Regions from separate parts of the Protofrankia sp. Cr2 genome, predicted to be linked through region 3. Evidence: riboswitches for the same ligand, from Rfam matches in the RefSeq annotation. Region 3 holds a riboswitch; each other region holds the start of a gene.
The links. Region 3 has a riboswitch for cyclic di-AMP ahead of U9978_RS10990 (C40 family peptidase). Riboswitches for the same ligand answer to the same signal wherever they lie in the genome.
Positions count from the first base shown of each region.

Region 1: linked by a shared signal. The riboswitch ahead of U9978_RS07685 (C40 family peptidase) and the one ahead of U9978_RS10990 (C40 family peptidase) in region 3 are both predicted to bind cyclic di-AMP.
Region 2: linked by a shared signal. The riboswitch ahead of U9978_RS05195 (transglycosylase family protein) and the one ahead of U9978_RS10990 (C40 family peptidase) in region 3 are both predicted to bind cyclic di-AMP.
Region 4: linked by a shared signal. The riboswitch ahead of U9978_RS01270 (transglycosylase family protein) and the one ahead of U9978_RS10990 (C40 family peptidase) in region 3 are both predicted to bind cyclic di-AMP.

Region 1 is NZ_CAUVXG010000010.1:107,665-112,986, forward strand. It holds gene corA (magnesium/cobalt transporter CorA) at 1-796, shown strand, start outside; gene U9978_RS07680 (hypothetical protein) at 1,796-2,167, shown strand; cyclic di-AMP (ydaO/yuaA leader) riboswitch at 2,592-2,798, shown strand; gene U9978_RS07685 (C40 family peptidase) at 3,005-4,012, shown strand; gene U9978_RS07690 (plasmid partitioning protein) at 4,449-5,096, opposite strand.
Region 2 is NZ_CAUVXG010000006.1:49,838-55,159, reverse strand. It holds gene U9978_RS05220 (TetR-like C-terminal domain-containing protein) at 93-428, shown strand; gene U9978_RS05215 (hypothetical protein) at 421-645, opposite strand; gene U9978_RS05210 (VOC family protein) at 758-1,219, opposite strand; gene U9978_RS05205 (MerR family transcriptional regulator) at 1,362-2,360, shown strand; gene U9978_RS05200 (NUDIX hydrolase) at 2,436-2,921, shown strand; gene U9978_RS05195 (transglycosylase family protein) at 3,196-3,579, opposite strand; cyclic di-AMP (ydaO/yuaA leader) riboswitch at 3,584-3,757, opposite strand; gene U9978_RS05190 (multicopper oxidase domain-containing protein) at 4,232-5,322, opposite strand, start outside.
Region 3 is NZ_CAUVXG010000018.1:51,787-57,108, forward strand. It holds gene U9978_RS10980 (acyl-CoA dehydrogenase family protein) at 1-490, shown strand, start outside; gene U9978_RS10985 (CHAP domain-containing protein) at 620-1,408, opposite strand; cyclic di-AMP (ydaO/yuaA leader) riboswitch at 1,797-1,957, shown strand; gene U9978_RS10990 (C40 family peptidase) at 2,303-2,749, shown strand; gene U9978_RS10995 (peptidoglycan-binding protein) at 2,897-3,769, shown strand; gene U9978_RS11000 (hypothetical protein) at 4,075-4,446, shown strand; gene U9978_RS11005 (hypothetical protein) at 4,785-5,322, shown strand, end outside.
Region 4 is NZ_CAUVXG010000001.1:289,573-294,894, reverse strand. It holds gene fbaA (class II fructose-bisphosphate aldolase) at 5-1,042, shown strand; cyclic di-AMP (ydaO/yuaA leader) riboswitch at 1,266-1,438, shown strand; gene U9978_RS01275 (transglycosylase family protein) at 1,510-2,223, shown strand; cyclic di-AMP (ydaO/yuaA leader) riboswitch at 2,605-2,762, shown strand; gene U9978_RS01270 (transglycosylase family protein) at 2,769-3,500, shown strand; gene U9978_RS01265 (DUF3151 domain-containing protein) at 3,681-4,109, shown strand; gene U9978_RS01260 (ATP-binding protein) at 4,259-5,322, shown strand, end outside.

The DNA.
Region 1 (5,322 bases), on a different contig from region 3:
CGCCCACCAACGGCCGAAGCTGGAGCGATACGGAGAGACGCTTTTCATCGTCCTCAAGACCGCCTGCTACGTGGAACACGAGGAGCTGACCGCGACATCGGAAATCGTCCACACCGGCGAGGTCATGGTATTTCTCGGACGGGACTTCATCGTCACGGTCCGGCACGGTGAGCATGGTGGCCTCCAAGCGCTGCGCAGCCGGTTGGAGAAGCAACCGGAAATGCTACGCATAGGACCGTCGGCTGTCCTCCACGCCATCTGCGACCAGATTGTCGACGATTACCTGGCCGTTACCGAGAAAATCGAAGTCGACATCGACGCCGTCGAAGGCTCGGTCTTCCGCCGCTCGACCCGCCCCGACGCCAGCAAGGTCTACCAGCTCAAACGCGAGGTGCTTGAACTCAAGCACGCCGTCACGCCACTCGCCGCTCCGCTGCGCGCGCTCACCGAGCCGGGCGTCGGCAGGATCCCACCGCGCATTCAGGAATACTTCCGTGACGTAGCCGACCACCTCGAACTGGTCACCGAGCGAATAGCGCGATTCGATGAACTGCTGTCCTCGATCATCCAGGCAACCCTGACGCAGGTGACGATCGCGCAGAACGAAGACATGCGCCGCATCAGCGCCTGGGTCGCCATCGCCGCGGTTCCGACGGCGGTCGCCGGCATCTACGGAATGAATTTCGACCATATGCCGGAACTCCGCGAGGTCTGGGGATATCCGGCCGTTCTCTGTCTGATGGCGACGATCTGTTTCATGCTGTACCGATCTTTCAGGCGCAACGGCTGGCTGTAGGCACAGGTAAAAGGCTCAGGTAAAAGGCTCAGGTGAAAAGAATCATGCAACAAGGCCCACGGACCAAGCCGATGACCTAATCGATCACACCCGTAGAATCACCGGGATCGGATCACTGCAACCGACCGCCTCAGCCGTGAACCCGGTCTTAGAGCGCCCGGCAATAGGGGACGCGGCGTCGCGGGGCTGGGGCACGCACCTCGCCGCGTTGTCGTCAGTCGACACCCACAACCAGGGTGCCTCCCTCCTCCGCCTCGCGATGCACGCACCCCAGCCCCGCTCCTTCATCCACGCCCCTATTGCCGGGCGCTCTTAGCGGAGAGGAAACCCGTTGGCCGAAGATCATACGGCCATGGTGTCTTTCGTCCGGCCAGAGGCCCCGGGCAACCCGGGCCGGGGTGCCGCGTGCCGCGTGCCGCGTGCCGCGGAGGGACGAGAGCGGATCGGGGCGTCGAACCGGGCAAATCCAGGTGAATGACGGACGGACGTGGCTCCGCCGCGCGGCCCGTGCAGGGCGTGGGTATCACCCGTTCGGGCTATCCTGCAGGGCACTGCGCGACAGCCCCGGACGCTGGGTGGACGCCACCGGAGTGCCCCGCCGTCATCCCCCGCGGGACTACCACTCGTCAGGACAACCGCCCCCGGGACTACCGCTCCCCGGGGCTACCGTTCCCCGGGGTTACCGCCCATCAGGACTACAGTCTCACTTTGATAGCTATTTCCGACTATATAGTTCCGATATACCACCCGACGACGGGATTCACGAAGACCACGCTGTCGGCTACCGTAATCGGCTGTGTCGGCCCTTCGCGCGGGAACTCACCGTCAACCGCCGTCCCAGCCAACAGTCAACGGCAGGCGGCTGGGACGGCGATCACATCCCGTGCCGAACCTTGTGACGGACGTGCGTGACAACGGTGACATCCCTCGCCGCGCCCACAGCGTGACGCGTCACAGCACACAGGACTGCATCCGTGACACGGCCCACGACGCAGTCCGATGACCAAACCGACGTACCCCGTCCGAAATGATCTTATCGCGGAGTTGGTCACGCGATTGGACCAACTTGATCAGCTCCTCGGACGGCTGGAGGATGCCGAGCGCCAAGCCGCGGACGCCAGCGAGCACCTGACGCGTACCCGACGGTGGCAGGAGGACACGGTTCGCGCGATTCAGGACGAACGGGCGCAGATGCGCACTCATCAGCGGGCCTTGGACGATCTCGCGGACCGCGCGCAGGCGGCCGTCGAGGCCCTGTCCGGCCACTACCGTTCCCTGCCTGCCGAGGTTCACGAGCTCGCGGTCGAACTGCACGTCCTGGCGACCGCGGGCCTGCTCTCCCGCCGCGCAACCCGCGCCCGCCGCCACTGACCCCGACCCGTCACAGGCCCGAGCTGCGCCCCTCACGCAGGATGCGCACCCGCGGGATGCAGGAGCGAGAAATCCCATAGCGATCGACACAATAAGTGATCGCACAACTCCCCTAGGGTGATAATTTTCGCTACTGCATGCCAACAAACGATAACTATCGGCACTTGAGTGCCCCCTGCCGTCAGACTCTCGTCGCTATGGCGTAATGTCATCTTCCGCATCCTGTGGGTCACGGCATGTGGGGCCTCAGCCAACCGCCCTGTCGCACGGACCAACAGGCCAGGGCATGGCGGCGAGCTGGTTGGTAGGGAGGCTGGGAGGAGCCGATATGGTCACTTCTGTAGGCACTCGCCGTAGTTGTGTAGGACTAGTGTTTACTGGCACCATCCCTTTGAACTAGTCTCACGCCGACGTCACGACAACACCGGACCGAACGCCGAATCCTGCCCACGGTCCCGGTGTCCCCTCCGAGTCGTCACCAGGGCAGGAGCGGGGGACCCATCCTCCACCGGACGACACCGAACCGCGGTGCAGTCCTAGGGGTTAAGTGAGCCGTGCGACGGTCGCACAGCACACCGGGCAGCCCAGCCCGAACCCGACAGCTCACCTCGCAGGCGAACGGGAAGGATCACAGCCTTGTCTGCGCCCGATGTGCAGCTTGATCCGGCAACATGGTCATGGTCATCGTCGTCGACGAAGTCGCCGATGACGTTGGCAACAACGTCGTCTCTGCGACCGTCTGCCGACATACCTGAGCGCTCCGCCCGTGGCAGACACCGCGCGCCGACTCCACCGTCGGGAACAGGTCGCGTCCGAGCCCGGGCCGCGGTAGCCGTGATGACAACCGGCACGGTTGCCGTGTCAGGTGTCGCGCTCGCCGGCTGCGCTCCGGCCGACTCCGGTATGGACGAGACGTCGGTCAGCTCGCGGATCACCCTGGGATCGCAGTTCGGAAGCCAGGCGTCACTCGCCGGCCTACGCACAGCGGTCATCAACCCGGCCACTTCGGTGGGCCCCGGCTCCATCACAAGCCAGGTGATCGATCAAGCTGACCTGCACCCGAAGTCGACTGTCGCGCTGAAGGTCACCAATCCGGACGTATCCGTGCGGGCCGACCAGCCCATTGACATGGGTTTCGCCCTCGAGGACGGGACGACCCACACGCCGCTGCCGAACCAGCTCATCAAGGTTCAGGTGAAGCTGCCTGACGGCTGGGCGACTTTCAAGCACCTGTATACTAACGAACAGGGCTTTGCCAGCTATACAGCCAAGATCCTTACCACGACACAGATCACGGCCATCTTCGACGGGACCGACGCCCTGCAGTCGGCGCACTCCTCGAACATCGGTACGATGACTGTGGTGCCTGGTCCCGCTCCAACAATTCCGGCACAGGCGCCTCGATCGACGGCCCATAGCGTCGTTCAGGCATCCGGCCCCAGCGGAGCCGGCACCACGTCACCGAGTACGACGGATGCGACGACAGCCATCGGCTCGGTCGGTCAACGGGCTGTTTATCTAGCGGCCCAACAAGCGGGTAAGCCCTACGTGTACGGTGCGGAGGGACCCTACTCCTTCGACTGCTCCGGCCTGGTTCAGTATATATTCAAACAACTGGGGCGCAGCCTCCCCCGCACGGCGGAGGAACAGTACGAAGCGACGACCCACGTGTCGCAGTACAATAAGCAGATCGGCGATCTGATATTCTATGGTACGCCGGGAAACATCTACCATGTCGGCATCTACGCTGGCGGCGGGAAGATGTGGGCAGCCCCGAAGTCCGGTGAGGTTGTCTCGCTCAGGGACATCTACACCACGTCGTATTCGGTCGGCCGCGTCAGCTAGGCGTGCAATCACAGTCCTTACGCTCTCTCGGGGGCCAAGGAGCCTGGTAGGTCGGCTGCACGTCCGCATCGGCGGCAGCAACGTCCATCCCGGTGATGTGACGCGGTTATCGCTTCTATAAAACACAATCGGGTTCCGCGTGTCCTCCCCCTCCGGTTACGCGTGAACCTCGCCGCCAGGTCGGTAGTGTCGAAACCGGCGCTGATCTGGCGGCCCCAAACCACAACTGGATGTCTCCAAGAACTTCCGCTGGTCGGACCGAGCCAACCCCCCCGGCTCGCAAGGCCGGCGGAACGCGGGCTTCCGCTGGCCTTGCGCACTGAACCCCCCCCACAGTGCGCTCGGCCGGCGGGAGTCCAGAACTCCCGCCGGCCGGCCGCGCCACCCCCCCGGCTGAGCCGGCCGGCGGGAAACCCCATCGGACAGGCCCTAGGCCCTAGTCCTTGATTACTTTCGAGAATTTCCACAAAGCCCTGGTCGTGGCTTCGTCCCATTGCTGGGGCAGAAGCGTGACATGAACCTGCGAAGGGCACGGTGGCGCCTGGCCGACTGCGCCCACCGCCCCGACCACCGCAAACAGGGGCTTCTGCGCGGAGTCAAGCGAGCTGCAGGCGACGGTAAGGGCCATACGACCGCCCTCCCCCGCGCCCCAGATGTAGATCCGGGACATGTCGATCTTCGATCGCTCCGTCGCGACGTAGCGGACCACGTCCCGCAGGTACTGCGCGTCCGGGCCGTTGACCTGCCAGGTGCTGGCAACCGCCTCCGGGTACACCAGGGCGAACTTCTGGCCATCTGCGAGCGTCGACACGTTGCCGGCCTTCTCGATCGACGCTGCGTCCTTGCCGTAGTCGTGCAGGACGAGGACCAACGGCACCGGCTGCCCGGGCTTAGGGTCGGCATGTATCGCGAGCTCACGGCCTGCCGACGCGTAACCCGCCGGAATCGCGGCGCGCTCGGTCTTCACCGTGGGCGAGCCGTGCGCATACGCGAAGACGACTACGACCACGCCCACGACGATCAGTGCCCGTCGACGGTTCTTGGTCCACAGGTCTTTCCCGACTTTGAGCGGATTCGATACCACGAGCCAACCGAACCACACAGACGCCGCCCGATTCGGCAGATTGGCCGCGTGGCGTGCATGAGTCGGGCACCACACCAGTGGTCTGGCACACACCACCAGCACGACCAGCATCACCAGCCGGGCGGATGCAACCCGACGTCCAGACGCCCGACGCCCGCTCCGGGGAGCCGGGGAGCCGGCACGGCGACCCGGAGCCAGCTGCTTGGTCCCAATGGTGTATCCACAA
Region 2 (5,322 bases), on a different contig from region 3:
CTTGCGGGGCGACGGTCCCGGCCGGGCGTTCGTAGTCCCGGACACAGCGCCGGTACCGGCAGATCCATCCGAAGGTCCGCTCGGCGGTTGACATGCAGGCATGGGACCGCCTCACTCGGCTCGGTCTGGAGTATGTGCGGTTCGCGCAACACCATCCGGCCATGTTCGAACTCATTTTCCGCCACGACCTCCTGGAAGGATCGGGAACGAACCTTCGCAAGGTCACGTTGCCCCTGTTCGCGGCGCTAGCGGACCTGATGCACGAGGTCGCTCCGGGCCGGGTCGACGCGCGTACGGGAGCGCTCGGACTCTGGACCAACCTGCACGGAATAGCCGTCCTTGTAGCCAACCGGAGTATGCATTTGGTCGGAGAGCCGCTGGATCTACCGGGCCTGACGACCCAGGCAGTGAAGGCACACCTCAGGTAGCCGCAACCCCGTTTACGCGGCCCGCATCGGACAGGAGATCATCGCGGCCGGGTGGCAGCCGGAGAACCAGGCCGCGGGCGTGGCAGGCGATCCGGCCGGGGACGGTGAGGATCTCGTGGTGCAGCCGGTCGCCGTGCGCGCGCCCGCAGCACTGGTCGATGCCGGTGCGCGACTGGAGCAGGGTCGACAGCCAGCCGACGAGGATCGCCGCCCACATCCAGACCGCGTTGACCTTCGGGTCCGCGGACGTAATCTCCAGCCATTGGTCTTGGGTCCATGACGTAGACGAGGAGGACTACCACGAGGAAGCCGTGCCGAAGAAACCCTGACTACTCCGACGGTTGGCGCCGCATGACGGAATCCGCCTGGTCGTAGTAACGGGCCTCGATCACGTTGTTGTCAGGATCTGTGAAGTAAAACGCCCGCGGCGCGATGCCACGCGCACCAAACGACTGCTCCATGGTTACCGGCACGCTGACGGCGTTGTCCGCCAACCGGCGGCGGAGGGCGTCGAACTCCTCGCGGCCCATCGCGAGACAGATGTGGTTGACCGGATGGCCGGCGGTTCCGCCGGCTCCGGGTACCGCGTTGACAGCGGCAGCGGCAGCGGCAGCCCGCGGCATCAGGTCAATGATGGACTCGGTCGACACCCGCACGCTCGGGAACGGCGCCTCCCCGGTGCGAAATGCGTCCGCGCGGACCGGGGGGAGACCGACCACGCGCTGGTAGAAGTCCAACGAACGCAGCGGGTCCGCCACCCACAGGACGACATGATCAAGTTTCGCCTCCATGAGAACCTCCGCTGCGTGGCCGACCCGCCGGCCGGCCGAGGCCGATGCGATGTCCACCAGATCGAATGTGACGCGTATCACCGCCGTGCCGGCAGTCATCGGCTTGAGTCTCCACCTACTGGAACCTGGATCGTGGCGGTTCATGGAGGGACACGCGACCGACCGGTTGATCACGATCGGGCAGCTCTCGGAACTGACCGGGGTGCCGGTACGCACCATCCGGTTCTACGCCGACGAGCATCTGGTCGAGCCGGTTGCGCGCAGCAACGCCGGTTACCGATTGTACGACGCGATGGCGGCGGCCCGCCTCGAGCTCGTGCGCACATTGCGTGACCTGGGTATCGACCTGCCGACCGTCGCGAAGGTACTCGCGCAGGAGATCACGGTGGCCGAGGTGGCGCGCGTGCACGCCGAGGCGCTCGGCGCACAGGTCAGGGTGCTGCGGCTACGGCAAGCAGTGCTGCGGGCGGTCGCGGTCCGCGGATCCGACTGGGAGGAGATGGAACTGATGCACCGACTGGCGAAACTCGATGCGGCGGAACGCACACGGATTCTGGACGGCTTTCTCGACACCGTGTTCAAGGGTCTGGACGGCAAGCGTCTGGACGGCAATGCCCTGGACGGTGACAGCGGAGCAGGCGGGACATTCGAGACGATGATCCGAGCCTCATTTCCCGAGCTGCCCGAGGACCCGACCGGCGAGCAGGTCGAGGCCTGGGTGGAACTGGTGACGTTGATCCAGGATGAGGATTTCACCGCCCGGGTCAGGACCATGGCGCAACGGGGCGCGGCCAAGCACGTCAGCGAAGAAGCGACCATCCGACACCAGGAGGCCTTCAACACCGTTCTGGCGAGCCGGGCCACGCAGGCATACACCGAGGGGATCGACCCGGTCTCCACCGACGGCACGGCGCTGGCCGCCGCGATCGCCGCGTCGTACGCGCAGACGACCGGGAACCGTGACACCCCTGCGTGGCGGGCAACACTCATAGACGATCTTGAAACGTTCACCGACCGGCGGGTCTACCGGTTCTGGGAACTCGTTGCGCTCGTCAGCGGCGACACGACGACGGTGGCGGTTGCCAGCCCGATGATCGAGGCACTGGAGTGGCTGATCACCGCACTGCGGGCGGCCGGCTGATCATAGTTGTTCCTCGACCGCCGAATCGAGCAGTAACCTCGCCAGGCCGATCTCGGAGCTGGCATCGTGTGGGGGGTGTCAGGGGATGAAGGCGGTCAACCGGTTCTGGTCCGGGAGCTGCGGGTCGCTGCGTACGCGGTCTGCATCCACGAAGGGAAGATCCTTCTCGCGCGTTTCGTCGGCACGAGCGGGAAGCACTGGACGTTGCCCGGCGGCGGCATCGACCACGGGGAGGATCCGTTGGCCGCGGCGGTTCGGGAGGTCGAGGAGGAGACCGGTTACGACGTCGTGATCGAATCCCTGCTGGGTGTCGACTCGATGCGCAGGCGTTTCCCGCGCGGCGTCGGCATCGAGGCCGATCATCACGCCGTGCGGGTCATATATACGGCACGGGTGGTCGGCGGCGTGCTTCGGCATGAGATCGGTGGTTCCACCGACCAGGCCGCCTGGATCGATCTCGATCAGATCGACACCCTCGAACGGGTTGATCTCATCGACATCGCGTTGGATCTTGCACGGAACCGACCACCGAGTGGCCGGGTGGACGCACAGCGCACCTGACCTTCCGGGCGCTCTTAGAATGTGATTTTTGTGCTGTGATACCAGCATCAGAATCACATCGTTGAACCGTCTGAGCGGGAACCGACGCCGATGGGAGATCGACTGGCCGCGCGCTCTTAACCGTCCGCGACGTGAGCGCCCGCAGGCGCCCGGGAGAGATCCAGTTGTGGCCGGATCTCTCCCGGGATCGCACGCCCTTTGGCCGTCGAGACCGCTTGAGGCCGCCGGGCGTGCGAGAAGAACATGATCGCACGCCCTTTGGCCGTCGAGCCTGTTAGGCCTTTCCGGCCCAGCAGTGCTTCGAGGCGTACCAGGGGCTTGTGCCCTGCTGCGCGTACAGGATCCGAGCGCGCTTCCACTGCTCGGCGGCGCTGGCATTCTGCGGCAGGCCGGACCCGCCGACGCCATGCCAGGTACCGGGCAGGAACTGGAACAGTCCGCCGGCGCCGATCGAGTTGACGACGTTCGGGTTCCCACCGGATTCGCACCGCACGATGGCGGAAAGAAGGCCGTCGCCGGACGGCGCCGCACTTGCCGGCTGGGACAGCGCGACGCTGCCGCCACCGATGGCGGCAACGAGGGCCGGCACTGCGATCAATACCCGGGCCCGTGCTTTGATTCGACTGATTCCACGGTCGCCGGAACGTACGTTGGACATGTTGATGTCCTTCCCCACGCCTGCGAGGTGAGCTGTCGGATTCGGGCTGGGAGTGCCCGGCCGCGATGTGCGGCTTCACCCCGAGGACGCCTGACGTCGACGTCCGAAAGTGGTTCCCCCGTTCCTGCCACCGGTCTGGTTTTCATCGGACGAGGGCAGGATTCGGCGTGCCGTCCGACGCATGCCTTCTCCTCGAAGGCATGGCGAAGACCATACGTGCAACGACCGCCCCGAAGGCAAGGCTCCGTGAAGAGGCACACAGTCCGTATGCGATGTTGATGGCAGCTACGGCTGCCGGTAACGTGCGCGCACGCGCGCTCATCCCTAACGTGGCTTCGGCCGGGCGGCGATAGTGTGATGGGGTCGCCACCTGCCGAGTGAAGCATTTTCTTACGCGGTACGTGGGCAGGCGGATCGACTGCGTGGCTATCCGGCGGTGATTGTACGACAGCACCGGAAAACACGATGTCGACGACAGCGTGTATCGTGTCGGCAATATGCATGATGGCTGTCCGACCGCGGCGCCCGGGTGGCCCGGCTATCGTCGAGACCTCCACGGAAACCGACACAGCGCTGTCCAGGCCCGCTGCGGAGCACTGGCGCAGGCATGGACAGCGCTGAACGACACGATGAACGACACGGTCGCCTGTGGTCAGCCCATGGCACCACGGCGGCGGCGACGGCGGACGATCCTGCGGCCGGCGACCATCACCACGAAAGCGGCTACCGCCGACGCAGCGGGGACGGCGGAAGGGGGGTCGGCTATCCCACCCTCACCCGCCGCGACAGCGCCCTTGGGCACCGGCATCGTTGTGGCCCACGACGCGGATGCCGATGCGGTGGTAGCGGTACCGCCAGTACCAGCGCTAGCGCTGCTGCCGGTGCCGGTGCCGGATACAACCTGATACCGGGTCAGCATGCCGGCGGTGATGTGCTCGTTGACGTGGCAGTGAAAAAGCCAGATGCCGAGGTTGTCGGGTACCATGTCGGCCACGGCCATGGTACCGGGAAGCAACGGAACAGTGTCCATCCGCATACCACTCACGACCGCGTCGTTGCCGTGCCAGTGCGGGGTGTGTATGTCCTGCTCACCACCCATACTCATCAGGTACCAGCGGACGTGCTCATCTTTTTTCAGGGTGATCATCGGCTCGTTGCCGAAGACGTAGCCGTTGATGGCATGCCGCAGGTTGGACCTGGTGAAGTTGCTGTCATCCTGTGACGGATACGGTGGCTGGGCAAAACGGCGGAGATTATCCTGCAGATACGGGCTCCAGTTCTCGTTCGTGATTGTGAACAACGTGAAGATCTCACGGTCGACGTCGACGGGGCTGCCGTCCGGCCGCGCCTTCCCCCTGGCTGTGATGACCATCGGGCCGGTGAGTCCGGCATAGGTGTCGACGACTTCGTTGGTGTGGGAGTGGTACATCCACATAACCGAACTACCGTCGTGTGGGCCCGGTCCGGCCCGGTCGGGCACCAGCCAGGTATAGGTGTGCGTGCCGCCGGTGGGTACGGCATCGTCAAACTTGTCCACCCCGGAGGTGTTGTCGGCGTAGGGTGTACCCTCGTTCGCCTTCGTGTAGAACACACCGTGCGGATGCATACTGTCGCCAATTTTGCAGGCGTTGCGGAACACCACCTTGATGGTGTCGCCGACCTCGGCGCGGATCACCGGGCCCAAAAAGCCCTCGTAGGCGTCCTGTGCGGGGCGCGGTGCCAGGTTGGTGAAATTCGCGTCGG
Region 3 (5,322 bases):
GGTGCACCAGGGGTTCGACTACGCCCAGGTCCGTCTCGGCCCGGCGCGCACGACCCACTGCATGCGTTGGCTGGGCATCGCCCGCAGGGCCCAGGACATCGCCGTGGCCAGGGCGGCGGACCGGCAGCTGTTCGGTTCCCGGTTGGCGGAGCTGGGCATGGTCCAGGCGATGATCGCGGACAATGAGATCGATATCGCGGCGTCCCGCGGGCTGGTCCTGCAGGCATGCTGGGAACTCGACCAGGGTCGTTCCGGGGCTCAGTCGACCGCGGTAGCCAAGACGTTCACCGCCGAGGCCGTCTGGCGGGTCGTCGACCGTTCGCTGCAGATCTGCGGTTCCCTCGGTATCTCCGGGGATGTGCTGCTCTCGCGCTTCCTGCGCGAGGTCCGCCCGTTCCGTATCTACGACGGGCCGTCGGAGACCCACCGCTGGGCGATCGCCCGACGCGTGGTCCGCCGTCACCTCGACAACCTCTCGAGCGCATCATGACGGCGGTAGCCGCCGCCGGGACAGCGCCCGCCGGCTACCCGCCCGCCGGGTAGATGATTTTTCGAGGTTTGTGCGACGAAAGAGTCCTTGTCGATCGCACAAACCTCGAAAGATCGCGTGGGCGTCGGTTCAACGGCCTTTGATGTCGAGGAAATAGTCGAGAAGGCGCCAGGTCGTCCGGTCGACCACACCGGTGACTGCGACCGCCGGGTCGTTCAACCGGCAGAATTCCTGGAAATCACGGAACGTTGTCTCCGTCAGCGGGCCGAAGGCGCCGTCCGGGGCGAGCAGGCGATTATCGCCCTCCCGGCCCGTAGCGATGTTGAGCGCGTTCTGAGCGGTCGTGACCGGGTGGCGCAGATCCGGGAACACCCCTGACTCGCCCTGGTCGAGGAACCCGCGCGCGACCGTCGGGAAGTAGGCGAACCGGTTCGGCGGGTTCTGGGGGGCGAGCGGGAAGCGCGGGCCACCGCTGAACATCGATTGCCAGTTCACGCATCCGGCGATGAGTATACCGCCGGCTAGCCAGGTTCTGCGTAGTACTTGATCGTTTCCGACGTTACCCTCGACCGTGACAATATTATTGCCGGTGCGTTCGACGACCAGACCGGTGTGGGTGTCATTGCCGGCGGCGGTTTCGTGGCCCGTCCAATCAAAGATGATCTGGTCTCCGGGGTTAGCCTGGGTGGAGGCGATAGTCAGGCCATGGGCTCGCGCCCAGGACCAGATCGTGGGCACGTGCGCCGACTTCAGCGGCAGGTTGATCCCGACCTGCTCGAACATGCACCAGACGAAAATCGCGCACCATGCATTCCCGTCGTAGCCGAACTCCTGACCGTACTTCGTGTGATTGCGGCCGTCCCCGGCGTAGCCGACCTCCGCTAACGCATGCTCGACCAGCTGTTGTACAGCCGTCATCGCTGACTCCTTTGCGGCGACGCCGCGTTGCCGGCCGGGGCCGATGGTAAGGATTCGACCAAAGACGGTGCCCGGGCCGCTGCTAGAACCCCTGCCTGATGAGACAAGACGTACCCCGTCGATTGGCCTGTTTCCTCATCGGTATCACCGTGCGTGCTCTGGCGGCCAGTGCATGTCGGTATTCTGTCGCCGTGCTCGACCCACTGCCAGCGGTGTTGATCTGATTTCTCTGACCGGCCGGCCGGATGATTGATACGCATAGTAGTTGACATGCCCCGAGATTCGCGGAAAATGGCCCTTGCGGTCACAGCGTGTAGTTCGCTAACGTGGCCGGGCTCTCAGTAACACCGGGCTGGACGCCGAGTTCTGCCCTCGGTCCGGTGTTCCCTTCTCACAATCACCAGGGCAGCAGCGGGGGAACCAGGACTTGACGGACGTCGCCGCGCTGGCGCCGTCCTCGGGGTGAAGTCGGCCGCGGATCTCCGCGGGCTGACCGGGCTTCCCGGCCCGAACCCGACAGCTAACCTCGCAGGCGTACGGGAAGGATCATTGTTGCCTGCATATCAGGCGTGTGCAGATTCGGCTGACGCGATTCCGTCCGGACGCGGTCGCCACCGTGCACCGATCGCCAGGTCCAGTTTCCGCCGCCGGTCCGCGCGTGTGGCGGTTGCCGCCGCGGCCACTGGGACCGTCGCCCTGACCGCTTTCTCGGCCCCGGCACTGGCGAACGACGCCGGGGCTGACAGCCCGGCCGGCTCGACCACTACCACCACTACCACCGCTGCCCCCGGGTCGACCTGGGCCGGTGACACCGGGGGCGCGCCTGCGGCGTCCGATTGGGCGTCGGGTTCCGGCTCGGCGTCGGCCCCTGGTGCGGTGGAGGCTCCTGGTGCGGTGGAGGCTCCTAGCTCGGTGGAGGCTCCGGCAAGCGGCATCTCGGCACCGCCGGACGGCACGTCATCGCAGCAGGACGGTTCCTCGGCCACCGCCGGTCTCGGTGAGAAGATCGTCTATCTGGCCTCGAAGCAGGCGGGTAAGCCATACGTCTGGGGCGCACAGGGTCCGAACGCCTTCGATTGTTCCGGGCTTGTCCAGTACATCTACAAACAGCTCGGCCGGAGTGTGCCGCGGGTGACCGACGCCCAGTACGCGGCGTCGCAGAAGATATCGCGGGATGCCAAGCAGCCCGGTGATCTCATCTTCTTCGGGCAGCCCGGCAACATCTATCACGTGGCGATCTACGCCGGGGACGACATGATGTGGGCCGCTCCCCACAGCGGAACCGTCGTCCGGCTTCAGAAGATTTATTCCTCGAGTTATCTCGTTGGCCGCCTGGGGTGACCTGGCTGGGCCGGTAACAGGCCTGCGACCCGTCATGGCCGGGCTGCCGCGTGCCCCACGATGGGCATTCCCGCGGCCTGGCTGTGACGGGTGCCTCCGCGCGGCGCGCATGAGCCGATCGACGATACTGAAGTGGGATATTTTATAATGGCCAGGGGAAGGCACAGAAAGCAGTCTCAGTACAACCGCGGCGCGGTGGCCGCAACCGCCGGCGTCATCGGCGCGACGGCGGGAATGATGCTGACCGCGGGTCCGGCGAGCGCGAGCTCGCCGGCATCGCCCAGCGCCGATACCGCGACTGAGCCCAGCGCGGGTTCTCTCGCTGGGGCACCTGTTTCCGACGTTTCCATCGCTGGTGCCGGCAGGAAAGCGGGACTCGGCGGCTGCGACGGGAAGCCATTGGAGACCTGGGTCGCAGTCGCGCTGGCTGAGTCCGGCGGCAACGCGACCGCCCACAACTCCAATGGCGAGGATTCCCGCGGACTATGGCAGATCAACATGCGGGCGCATGCGGGTTGGGTCGGCGGGGCAGATCTGTTCGATCCGGCCATCAACGCCCGGGCCGCCAAACGAGTGTGCGACATACAGGGCATCGGAGCGTGGAGTACGTACACAAACGGCTCCTACCGCCTGTACCTCGGGCGGGCCGCGGCAGCCGCCACCGACGCAAGTGGTGAGGGTGCGACGAGCATCTACCCGGCGTCCCCGGCCAGCCCGGGTAGCCCTACCGGGCCGGTCAGTAGGCCGGGCTGGACCGCTGCGGCCGGCGTGGCGGCGGCGCGACCGGTAGCCGCTGCAGCTCCCCGTGTGCGGGAGGTCGGCTACACCCACCGCGGGCGTCCCGGCGTGCGCCAGATTCAGCGAGCGCTGACCGGATGTGGCTATCCTGTCGCGGTGGACGGGAAGTTCGGGCCACGTACCACGAGTACGGTTAAGGCATACCAACGCCGGCACGGACTTGTGGCCGATGGTGTGGTCGGCGCGCGAACCCGCGCCGCCCTGTTTCATGTCACCGCGTAGGTCCCTGTGTTTCACCGCGTAGGTCTCTTTGTCGGGTAGCTCGTCGGATTCTGTCTGCGTTGTCCCGGGGAGCAGTGTAACTCAGGCATCCACCGGGATGCGTTCGAACGTTTTCGTGATCCACTGACATGCCTGATAACAACGCTTTTCCAGATAAATGGTGCCGCGGTCGACATCGATCCCGTCTGCGGATTTTTGCATCATTCTGCGTTTGGCGACAAGACCATCATGATTTCCGGTTGACTCGTGGTGTGGGTGACATAGATTTATGGTTGCAAATGACGGTTCGATGTGGAGGTGATCGAATGGAGCAGCAGCAGGCGCAGCAGGTGGAGCAGTATCTGCGGCAGAACTGGCAGGAGATTCGGCACCAGATTCTCGACCAGTTCGTCCAGGTCAGCACCGCTGATATCGAAGCCGCATCCAGCGTCAACGATCTCGTGCGGCGGATCGCGGACAGGTCGCATTACACCGAGCCCTACGTCGAGGCCCGCCTGCGGGAACTCGTCGGCGTCGCAGTCGGGGTCGGCCAGTCGGCGCAGGCCGAGGGCGGGGCCGAGCAGTCGACCGCCGAGGCCCAGCGGACCACCGAGGCCGCGGGCGAGGAGCAGGCCGAGCCCCTGGGCGGCTCACGGCAGGCATTCGGCGGATCGGAGCAGCCGGCAGATCCTGGGTGAGATCTGATTCCAGGTGGGAACGGCACGCGGCAGCCGTCCAGGTACACAGCCGGCGTCGTAGTGAGCACCGAGCAGGACCGTGACCACGACTATCCTGCACAGGCCGCGTCCGGAACATTTCGGGCGTGGCCGCGGTCTGTTCCCACTGCGTTCCCACTGTGCGCCCAACTGCACCACCGACCATGCTGTCACGTGGACGACGTGTCCGTCCTCGGGCCTATGCTGCTTTCTGATCACTATAATGACCGGTAGGGTCACCAATAGCAGCAGACATCCGGGGGGCTTCGTTGCTGCGAGGCAGCCATCATCACCGCGTACCCGACGCGGCGGGCGTTGCTGTGCGGCGTCCGGTTCGATTATGTGCGCCGCTACCTGCGACGGGGACGATCGTCATCGTCCTGGGGCTGGTCACCGGGCTTTTCCTGGGGCCGGTCATCGGCCGGTGGGGTCTTGCGCCGGCATCCGCGCTCACCCCGGCTGGCACGTCGTCATCGAGCGATGGCAGCACCTTCGTGATCCGTGTCGTGGACCTGCCGGCGAAGGTCGACCAACCTGTACTAAAAAACCTGAGCCGCTTACTCGAAGGCATACCGGCATCCGGTGGTGCCGTTGTCGTTCGGGTGATTAGCCCGGCCATCCTGTCCGATGACCATGGTAAGCTGGCCGACCTGGATTCGATCTTCAGGCGTCGGGCGATGCTCGCGGTCGAGATCGCATTGCCGGCCCAGTCGGCGCCAGGTGACTCGCCGGATCTCGGGACGGCCGGTTCGTTGCTGCTGGCGATCGCCGACCACCGCTTTGCCGATACGGACGAAGCCCGTGCCGCGCTGTCGAAGAATCGCGGATCGGGGGAGTTTCCCTGCGAGAAAGACTGTC
Region 4 (5,322 bases), on a different contig from region 3:
AACCATGCCCATCGCCACCCCGGACGTCTACGCACAGATGCTTGACCGGGCCAAGACCGAGGCATTCGCCTACCCTGCGATCAACGTTACGTCGTCGGAGACCCTGAATGCCGCGCTGAAGGGCTTCGCCGATGCCGGCAGCGACGGCATCGTGCAGGTCTCCACCGGCGGCGCCGAGTTCCTCTCCGGCACCCGGGTGAAGAACATGGTCCTCGGCGCACAGGCACTCGCCGAGTTCGCCCACCATGTCGCCAAAGCGTACCCGGTCAACATCGCCCTGCACACCGACCACTGCCCTGCGGACAAACTCGACGCCTATCTGCGCCCCCTGCTTGCGATCTCCAAGGAGCGGGTTCTCCGCGAAGGGCGGGATCCGCTGTTCCACTCACATATGTGGGACGGATCGGCAGTCGAGCTGGAGGAGAATCTCAAGATTGCCGACGGCCTCCTGATCGAATGTCACCAGGCAAAGATCATCCTGGAAGTGGAGATCGGTGTCGTCGGTGGCGAGGAGGACGGTGTCGTCGGTGCGATCGACGAGAAACTTTACACCACGCCGACGGACATGTGGCGCACCGCCGAGGTCCTCGGCACCGGCGAACGGGGCCGCTACATGCTCGCCGCAACCTTCGGAAATGTGCACGGTGTGTACAAGCCGGGCAATGTGAAACTCCGTCCGAGCATCCTTCGGGACGGGCAGCAGTATGTCGCGCAGCAGCTCGGCCTGCCAGCCGACGCCAAGCCGTTCGACCTGGTGTTTCACGGCGGTAGCGGTTCCGACCTGGCCGAAATCCGCGAGACGCTGGACTACGGCGTTGTCAAGATGAATGTGGACACCGACACCCAGTATGCATTCACTCGACCTATCGTCGACCATGTCTTCAAGAACTACGACGGCGTGCTGAAAGTGGACGGAGAGGTCGGTGTGAAGAAGCAGTACGACCCACGCAGCTACGGCAAAGCAGCCGAGTCCAGTATGGCCGCCCGTGTCGTGCAGGCCTGCGCAGACCTGCGCTCGGCGGGGCGTTCGTTGACCGGCTGACCCATCCGGCCAAAGGAGGCGCGACATCACTTTTCGCGCCTCCGGCGGCCGCGGGCAAACCAGCTGAGCACATGCATGCGCGCGTTAGCAGTCGATCTCGAGGCACGGCAAGAGTGGACAGCGCGATGTGCTCATACTCACGAACCGCATTCACGGCTTGTTCAGCCACCAGCAATTCTGGTTATGGTCTGCGCCGTGCCCGTCGATACGGCGGGGACACGTCGGGCGGCACGCCGAATCCTGCCCTCGCTCGACGAAAACCAAACTTGCGGCAGGAACGGGGGACCCACTTTCGGACGTCGATATCGGGCGTCCTCGGGGTGAAGCCGTGAAAGCGGCCGGGCAGTCCCAGCCCGAATCCGACAGCTCACCTCGCAGGCGTGGGGAAGGGCATTACCAATATGTCCAGTACACGTTCTCGTGGTCGACATCGTGGAGTTCGCCGCGCCCGGGTCCGTACCCGAGCCATGGTGGTGACCCCGGCCCTGGTCGCCGCGATCGGTGGCGGCATCGCGATGTCACAACCGGCCAGCGCCGCCACCACGTGGGAGGGGCTTCGCCAATGCGAGTCAGGCGGTGACTATGGGGCGAACACCGGCAACGGCTACTACGGCGCCTACCAGTTCTCGCTGGGCACCTGGCAAGGCCTCGGCTACACCGGCCTGCCCAGCAGTGCCTCCCCCGGCACCCAGGATGAGGCCGCGATCAAGCTCGCCGCCCGCTCCGGCTTCAGCCAGTGGCCTGTCTGCGGCAAGGGCATGGGCGCCGACCAGCTCGGGGCTGGCGCCAGCCCAGCCGGCGCTGCTCCCGCACATACCGGCACCTCCGGCGCCAGCGCACCGGACACCAGCGCACCGGATTCGAGTTCATCCGACACCGGCTCGTCACAGGCGCGCTCATATGGCAGGAACGGTGCCTCGCGTTGGGAATCGCGCACGGTGAGTGCGGACACCTCGTCGACTTCCGCTGACGCGACGCCCTTGACCCCCGGCCTCGTCGATCAGGTGCGATCGGACGTGCTGTCGTGGCAGAACCAGATGAACAGTCTTGGTTACAAGATCCAGATTGACGGCCGGTACGGACCCGAGTCGGCCGGCGCGGCCAGCCGCCTGCAGGCCGACAAGGGCCTGGCGGTCGACGGAATCTGTGGGCCGGAGACCTGGGGGGCCACTTTCAGCTGAGGCGCAGCAGGAAGGTCTGCAGCTGATGGTCACGAACTGATGGCCACGAACTGATATAGACCCCGCGAGGACGAGTCGGGCCGGTCCCACCCGCGTGACAACAAACACAACAGAAAAGCACTACGGCGACCGGCCCGATCACTCGGCGTTACGGAAAGCCAGCACAAACGACCCCCCGGCGGGGTCGCCCCAATCGCCGGGTAGAGTGTTCTCTTTCGGCCACGTAGCCCATTCGGGTGATGAAAGTCGGGTCCGTGTAGTTCATCCGACACCCCGATTTGCTTCGAAAGGGCCAGGCTCGCTAGAGTCCTCCCCACTCGCCAGATCGGCGAGGCCGCACGGACGGACGCCGAATCCCGTCCCCGCCCGCCGCGGCAGGACCTACCGCGAAGCCGCACGGACGGGATCGGGGGAACCACATTCGGATACCGACCACCGGTGTCCTTGGGGTAAAGCCTGCGACGCCCATCGGCGTCACCGGCCGGGCATGTTCCCAGCCCGCACCCGACAGCTCACCTCGTAGGCGACGGGAAGGACCGACCCACATGCCGTCTGTCGGCAGGCACCGCGCCCCGCAACAGTCGTCCACCGCAGTCAAGGTCCTGCGTACCACCGGTGCTGTCACAGCACTCGTGGGCAGTGGTCTCGCCGTCGCGGCCAGTCCCGCAGGCGCTGCGACCGCCGACGACTTCGCCAAACTCCGCCAGTGCGAGTCCGGCGGCAACTATCACATCAATACCGGTAACGGGTTCTACGGCGCTTACCAGTTCGACGCCGGAACCTGGCACGGTCTCGGCTATGCCGGTCTCCCCAGTGACGCCCCGCCGGCGCTGCAGGACGATGCAGCCCACAAGCTCTACAACTCTCGCGGTTGGTCCCCGTGGCCATCCTGCTCGGTCAAGATGGGTCTGACCAACAACGGCCCGGCGCCGCAGGTGCCGACAACGGTGCCCAACGTCGCGGCAGTCCAGCAGGCGATCGCTCCGGCGCAGCCCGCAATGACCTTGGACCGTGCGAAGGCGCAGCTGGAATCGTCGAACTTCACCGGTACGACGCTTTCCACCGCTCTGGCCGGACAGGTGCGCGCTGACGCCTACGTCTGGCAGAACACGATGCGCGAGAAGAAATTCATTCTACAGGTGGACGGCCGCTTCGGCGGGGAGTCCCAGGGCCTCGCATCGCTGTACAGCTACCTGACGAGGGTCGACGACGGACAGACCGGTGTGGTCGGTAAGAACCTCTGGGACATCACCGTCACCAGCCCGTCCGCCCTGTGATCTCAGGGGTTCGTATCCCGTAACATCCCATGACTGTTCGAAGGCGGATTCGCCTTCGAACCCTGATCACGCGGCGGACCCGATGGCCCACCCCCCTCCCACCGGGTCCGCCGCGTGAGAACCTGTTTCGACCGATCCCCACTCGGCACAGTGCAACCGGGATCCGGCAGGATGGACCCCATGACGACATCCCCTGGACGGCCGGATCTCCTTGACGGTCCGCCCCCGACAAAACTCACTCTCGATCCGGCTGCCGCCAAAGCGCTCGGCGCCGGCGAGACCCCGGAGACGGTCGCCGGTCGCTTCCCGGACTCAAGCCTCGCCTGGGCGATGCTGGCCGAACGCGCCCTGGATGCAGACGCGGCGGTCACGGCCTACGCCTACGCACGGACCGGATACCACCGCGGCCTGGACCAGCTTCGTCGCGCCGGCTGGCACGGGCATGGGCCGATCCCGTGGTCCCACGAGGCCAACCAGGGCTTCCTACGCGCGCTCGCGGCGCTCAGTCGCGCCGCCGCCGCCATCGGTGAGGCCGAGGAGGCCACCCGCTGCCGGGACTTCCTCGCCGACAGCGATCCCGAAGCGGCCGAGGTGCTTGGCCTTAAATAGGGACGTGGACCGGGACCACCCTGCTGCCCGCTTGGTGGCTTAGAGCGACCGACAATAGGGGACGCGGCGTCGCGGGGCCGGGCGCTCTTACTGACATCCGAGGTAAGTTACAGGTGATGTAAGTAGCGTGCGAGGTAAGCAGGGGCAGGATGGCGTTCGTCAATCGCGTCGAGGAGCTTGCCGCACTGGAGCGCTGGTGGACCTCGACCGACCCGCGACCAGCGGTAATATGGGGGCGACGCAGAGTCGGCAAAACCGCCCTGCTGCACCGCTTCGCCGGCGGTCGACGGTCGATCTTCCACACGGGTGCCGGTCGCGCGGCATCGGGAGAGCTGACGCAGCTGTCCCGTCAGGTCGCGGACGGCATCCCCGGGCGGTTCCGGGACCTGCTCGCACGCCCGTATTCCGACTGGGACGACGCGTTCGACGACCTGGCAGCAGCGGCGGAGCGAGAGCCGCTTCTCGTGGTACTGGACGAGTTCCCGGAGATTGTTGCGACCTCGCCGGATCTTCCAGGAGTGCTGCGGGCCTTTCTTGACCGCGTGGCCGGCAGGACCAAGCTACGGCTGCTGCTGTGTGGATCGGCGGTGCGGCACATGACCGCATTGCAGGAACAACGGGCGCCGCTCTACGGTCGGTTCGACCTGTCACTGTCGCTGCATCCGTTCCGCCCGCACGAGGCCGCCCTGATGCTGCCCGAGCTCACCCCGGCCAACCGGGCCCTCGTGTACGGGCTGGTCGGCGGAGTACCGCTGTACCTGTCCTGGTGGGACCAGAACGCGGACGTCACCGACAACCTGCGGCGGCTGGCCTGCCGGCCGGGGGCGTCGCTGCTCACCGAGGGACAACTCGTGCTGGCAACCGAGGTCGAACACGGTGAGTACCCGGCAGCGGTGCTGCATGCCATCGCCGCGGGCCGCACACAGTACAACGAGATCAAGGATCATATCCGGGCTGAGCCGGCCCGCACCCTGGACCGGCTCATCGAGCTGCGGCTCGTCGACCGGGTAATGCCGGTGACCGACACGGCTCGCAGCCGGCGCCGTGTCTACCGCATTGCCGACAACTTCCTCGCCTTCTATCTCGGGGTGCTCTCCCGCTTCCGTGCCGAGATCGACCGCGGTCTCGGGGAGGCGCTGCTGCCCGTCCTGGTCAGAAGCCTTGACGACCATTTCGGCGCTCCCTGGGAAGAGGCGTTCCGGGAGCATCTGCG